2 linked regions of the Skermanella sp. TT6 genome follow. The protein of the gene in region 2 interacts with the protein of the main gene of each other region in a pairwise test. Links are inferred from orthologs where the notes say so. Each region holds a gene or a part of one and is shown on either strand. Other genes may lie near its edges.

Evidence for each region. The genes of interacting proteins can lie anywhere in the genome.
Region 1: the proteins of rimP (region 2) and rpsL interact in binary tests that used the Escherichia coli proteins (3 or more experiments, as listed by UniProt). The link is inferred for Skermanella sp. TT6 from one-to-one orthologs.

The regions. Positions count from the first base shown.
Region 1 is NZ_CP067420.1:4,312,834-4,315,752, forward strand. Bases 24-2,919 are described here. They hold rpsL (30S ribosomal protein S12), read right to left. Parts: upstream 1,710-2,919; coding sequence 1,338-1,709; downstream 24-1,337. Other genes in these bases: fusA (elongation factor G), read right to left, coding at 24-810; rpsG (30S ribosomal protein S7), read right to left, coding at 853-1,323; IGS68_RS20135 (response regulator), read left to right, coding at 2,207-2,644; IGS68_RS20140 (rhomboid family intramembrane serine protease), read left to right, coding at 2,888-2,919. In the rest of the region: more of fusA, read right to left, coding at 1-23. UniProt on the Escherichia coli protein: With S4 and S5 plays an important role in translational accuracy. Interacts with and stabilizes bases of the 16S rRNA that are involved in tRNA selection in the A site and with the mRNA backbone.
Region 2 is NZ_CP067420.1:5,587,396-5,590,143, reverse strand. Bases 1-2,725 are described here. They hold rimP (ribosome maturation factor RimP), read right to left. Parts: upstream 1,744-2,725; coding sequence 1,258-1,743; downstream 1-1,257. Other genes in these bases: trmB (tRNA (guanosine(46)-N7)-methyltransferase TrmB), read right to left, coding at 2,036-2,725; nusA (transcription termination factor NusA), read right to left, coding at 1-1,199. Also shown: more of trmB, read right to left, coding at 2,726-2,748.

The sequences.
Region 1 (2,919 bases), 1.3 Mb from region 2 along the record:
CTGCACGCCCTTGTTGCGGAAGGCCGACCCGCACAGTACCGGCACGAACTCCGCCGCGCAGGTGCCTCGGCGGATCAGCGCCTTCAGGGCGGGCACGTCCGGGACGGCCCCGGCCAGGTAAGCCTCGGCCGCGCCGGCGTCGACCTGGACGGCGGCCTCGACCAGCTTGGCGCGGTACTCGGCGGCCTGTCCTTCCAGTTCGGCCGGGATCCCGGTCTCCTGGAACGAGGCGCCCAGCCCGTCGTCCCGCCACACCAGCGCGCGCTCGGCCAGCAGGTCGACGACGCCCCTGAACCCGTCGCCGCCGCCGATGGGCAGCTGCAGGAGCAGCGGGGTCGCGCCGACCCGGTCGGCCAGCATGCCGACGGTGCGGAAGAAGTCCGCGCCAGGCCGGTCCATCTTGTTGACGAAGCACAGCCTCGGGACGCGGTGCTGGTCCGCCCGCCGCCAGGCGGCTTCGGACTGCGGCTCGATCCCGACCGCGGCGTCGAACACCGCCAGCGCGCCGTCGATCACCCTCAGCGTCCGCTCCACCTCGACCGGAAGGTCGACATGGCTCGGCGTGTCGATGATGTTGATGCGGTGACCGTTCCAGAAGCAGGTGGTCGCCGCCGACGTGATCGTGATGCCCCGCTCCTCGTCCTCGTCCGCCCACGCGGCATCGGTGCCGGAAGCCGCGGAGGTTTCCGCGGGCTTCCCGGTCCGGCCGGTGTAGTAGAGGATCCGCTCGGTGGTCGTCGTCCGACCGGCATCGATGGAAGCCATGATGCCGATGTTGCGATACCGGTCGAGCTGCGTGGAGCGTGACATGTCGAGGTCTCGGACTGCTGTCTGGTCAGATCGCCGGGGCGATCACCAACGGTAGTGCGAGAAGGCCTTGTTGGCCTCCGCCATGCGGTGCGTGTCTTCGCGCTTCTTCACCGCCGAGCCGCGCTGGTTGGCGGCGTCGAGCAGCTCGCCCGACAGGCGCTCGGTCATGGTGTTCTCCGACCGGGCGCGCGCGCTGTTGATCAGCCACCGGATGGCCAGGGCCTGGGCGCGGTCCGAACGGACCTCGACCGGAACCTGGTAGGTGGCACCGCCGACGCGGCGCGACCGGACCTCCAGGTGCGGCTTCACGTTGCCCAGGGCATCGTGGAAGACCTGGACCGGGTCGGCCTTGGCACGGCCCTCGACGCGCTCCAGCGCGCCGTAGACGATCGCTTCCGCGACCGACTTCTTGCCGTCCAGCATCAGGCAGTTCATGAACTTGGTGAGGACGCGGTCGCCATACTTGGCATCCGGCAGAACCTCGCGCTTCTCCGCGCGACGACGACGAGACATTCTTCAGGATCTCCTTACTTCGGACGCTTCGCGCCGTACTTCGACCGGCGCTGCCGACGGTCCTTCACGCCCTGGGTATCGAGCGAACCGCGGATGATGTGATAACGGACACCGGGAAGGTCCTTCACGCGGCCGCCGCGGATCATCACCACCGAGTGTTCCTGAAGATTGTGGCCTTCACCCGGGATGTAGCTGGTAACTTCGAAGCCGTTGGTGAGACGCACGCGGGCGACCTTACGAAGCGCCGAGTTCGGCTTCTTCGGGGTGGTCGTGTACACGCGGGTGCAGACACCACGCTTCTGCGGGCACTCTTCCAGTGCCGGCACCTTGTTGCGCGCCGCCAGAGGCTGGCGCGGCTTACGGATCAACTGACTGATCGTCGGCATCAGAGCCCTTCTTCCATTAAGTCCCGTCGTCGGCAAACCAGATGCCAGACGATGCAAAAACCCGCCGTCGAAGCGTAAACTCCGCCTCGTGCGGGTAAATCATCAAACGCCGTCCGAAAAAGCTCGGGTGCGGCTATGTCAGGTCGGAGCCTCAAGGGCGGCAGCGTCTAGCCCGCGAACGGCCTACTACCTGCCTCCCGAAAAGGTTCGCGGATAATAAGGATGTACCCACCCACCGTCAAGCATCCGTAACAGATATTTTACCCGGCAGTCTTATGGCGGATGGCCATGCCGGTCGGCCGCCGCACCGCCGGAAGGGGCATGCGCCTGAAGTCCTGGACCGGCGGTGCAGGCCAGGCGCCGCGATCGGACAGGATAGGGAGTAATGCCCGCAGACGGCGCGTGCCCGGCGGTCGACCCTCTTACACGTCCGGAAATATGCCGTAATGACGATGGCAGAGTGAACCGTCCTTCGGACATTATCAGGGAAAGAGATCATGACGGTCCGCCTGCGCGCGGCCAGAGATGAAGTGTGGAATCCAGCGATGGCGAGCAAATTGCGACTTCTCATTGCAGAGGACGATGAACTCGTCGTCATGGGGTTGACGATGGTGATCGAGCAGCTCGGTCATCAGGTCTGTGCGACTGCGCAGACCGCCGGACAGGCCGTCGATCTGGCCGAGTCGGTCGGCCCCGACCTGGCCCTGGTCGACGTGGCGCTGGCGGACGGGACTGACGGGCTTGCGGCGACCCGGGAAATCTCCGGCCGGCTGGGGGTCCCCGTCATCGTCTGCAGCGCCCACGCGAGCCCCGCCGACGCCTACGCCGCGGGCGCGCGGCATTTCCTGATGAAGCCCTTCGGGATCGAAGCCCTGACGGAGGCCATGCGGTCCGCTCACCGGCCCGGCGACACCGGGGTCGTGTTCGCCGCCTGAGCGGGCGTCCCGTCCCGGTCAGCCATGCCCGGCCACCGGCATTTCGATCCGCCGGCATATTGATCCGTCGGCATATTGATCCGTCGGCATATTGATATAGTGTCGCCGAACGCGTCCGACCCCTGCCAATCCCGGAGCAGGCGCATCGTTGCGCTCGGAACGTTCCCCGCGCGGGCGGGGTTTGTTCCGGGTGCCGGTCCCGCGGCGGGTCGTGCCGTACACCCCTGGCTGGTCGAGGACGCGATGTTCACCCTTCCCCTTTCCGACGACAACCC
Region 2 (2,748 bases):
GCCACGTCCTCGTCGAAACCCTCGATCTCGGCGAGCTCGTGGGTCTCGGCGAAGGCGATCTCCTCGACCGACGAGAAGCCCTCGGCGACCAGCAGGTGGGCGATCACGTCGTCCACGTCCAGGGCGTCGATGAAGAGCTGGGAGCGGGTCTTGAACTCTTCCGACCGCCGCTCCGATTCCTCGTTCTCGGTCATGATGTCGATGTCCCAGCCGGTCAGCTGGCTGGCGAGACGCACGTTCTGGCCGCGGCGTCCGATCGCCAGACTCAACTGGTCATCGGGAACCACGACTTCAATGCGCTTGCTCTCCTCGTCCATCACGACCTTGGCCACCTCGGCCGGGGCCAGGGCGTTGACCACGAAGGTCGCGGGGTCCTGGGACCAGGGGATGATGTCGATCTTCTCGCCCTGCAGCTCGCCGACGACCGCCTGGACGCGGCTGCCGCGCATGCCCACGCAGGCGCCGACCGGGTCGATCGAGCTGTCGTGGCTCAGCACCGCGATCTTGGCGCGCGAGCCGGGGTCGCGGGCGACCGACTTGATCTCGATGATGCCGTCGTAGATCTCCGGCACTTCCTGGGAGAACAGCTTCGCCATGAAGGTCGGATGGGTCCGCGACAGGAAGATCTGGGGACCGCGGGCCTCGGCCCGTACGTCGTAGATGTACGCGCGTACGCGGTCGCCGTTCTTGAAGTGCTCCCGAGGGAGCAGCTCGTCGCGGCGGAGGATCGCCTCCGCCCGGCCCAGGTCCACGGTGACGTTGCCGTACTCGACCCGCTTGACCAGCCCGTTGACCACCTCGCCGACGCGGTCCTTGTATTCCTTGAACTGCCGCTGCCGCTCCGCCTCGCGCACCTTCTGGACGATGACCTGCTTGGCCGTCTGCGCCGCGATGCGGCCGAAGTCGATCGGCGGCAGCTCGTCGGTCAGGAACTCCCCGACGGCCGCGTCCTTCTTCATGCGCTGGGCTTCGCGAAGGGTGAGCTGGGTCGTCTCGTTCTCGACCTCCTCCACCACCTCGAGATAGCGCATCAGGTGGATGTCGCCGGTCTTGCGGTCGATCCGGGCCCGGATGTCGTGTTCATGTCCGTACTTGGAGCGGCCTGCCTTCTGAATCGCCTGCTCCATCGCTTCCAGGACCTCATCCCGGTCGATGTTCTTCTCGCGGGCGACCGCATCGGCTACTTGTAGCAGTTCCATTCCAGAAGTCCCTGGCGTTCGTTAGAGTAGGCAGTCGGACGTGAGGCGAAAAGGCCGGCTACTGCTGAGCCGCGGTGGCGGCGATCAGTGCGTCGGTCAGGATCAGCTTGGCGCGCTGCACGGCGTCGAACGGGATGGCGGCCGGACCGGTATCGGTCTCGATCAGCACGGACCCGTCCCGGACGCCCTTCAGCATGCCGCGGAACCGCTTGCGGCCGTCCAGCGGGAAGCGTGTCTCGATGCGCGCTTCGAAGCCGGCGAACCGTTCGAAATCCTTCAGCCGGGTCAACGGCCGGTCGATCCCCGGCGAGCTGACTTCCAGCGTGTAGGCGGAAGAAATAGGGTCCTCCACGTCGAGGAGGGCGGACACGGCGCGGCTGATGTCGGCGCAATCCTCGACGGTCATGGCGGCATCGTCCTTCCGCTCGGCCATCACCTGCAAGGTGGGCCGCTGCGTGCCCGACACCTGCACCCGCACGATCTCGTAGCCCATGGCTTCGACCGAGGGGGCGATGATCTGTTGTATCCGGTCGGTTGCGTCCATTCCACCTGACTTGTGGCAACATGACCGGGCTTCAGCAGCCCGGTTCAAAAAACTGTAGACAAAAAAACAAAAAAGTGGGCCAGTGGCCCACCCGGATGCGAACCGGCATGGCCCGTTTTGGCGGGACCACCGGATCGTATGGGATCACGGAGTGGAATATAGCGGAGTTGAGGCAGGCCGCAAGGATTTTCCACAATACTTTCCGGGCGCCTTGCCGGTCCTTGCCCGGCCGGTTCCCGGGCGTGCGGCGCCTTGCGGGCCGGGCATCCCGTGGCGCGCCCGGTCCGCCGGCTCAGCCCCGGGGTTTGCGCCGGAAGCGCAGGAACACAGGCTTGCGGCCGGCCTCGATGCCCTTCCGCTCGTAGCGCGACTGGGGCCAGTCGTCGGGCCGGGTGCGCCAGTCCTCCGCGGTCCGGGCGAGCCACTCGAAGTCGGGATGCCGCCAGGCATGCTCCAGCATCCACATGGCGACGCCCATGACGTCGCTGGCCATGCGCAGCTCGGCCCCGTCCTTCAGCACGCGCGACAGGCGGGCCAGGTTCTCCGGTCCGATGAAGCGGCGCTTGTGGTGGCGGATCTTGGGCCAGGGATCGGGGAACAGCACGAAGCAGCGGCCGATCGACGCGTCGGGCAGGGCATCGATCAGGGGCCGGGCGTCGTTGGCCAGGATGCGGATGTTCCGCTGGCCGCCCTGGTCGATGTGCTCCAGGAGGTTGGCCACGCCGTTGAGGAAGGGCTCGCAGCCGATCATGCCGATGTCGGGATGTGCCGCGGCTTGGCCGGCCAAGTGCTCGCCGCTGCCGAAGCCGATTTCCAGCCACACGTCCCGGATGCCGGACCCCATGCCGGTCCCTGCGGCACCGTCGGGCACCGCGAAGAGCGACACGGGATCGATGCGCCGTCCGCCGTCCGGAGACGCGATCTCCAGCCGGGGCAGCAGCGTTTCCAGCAGATCGGTCTTGTAGAGGCGCAGTCTACGGCCGCGCCGGCGGCCGTAGACTTTCT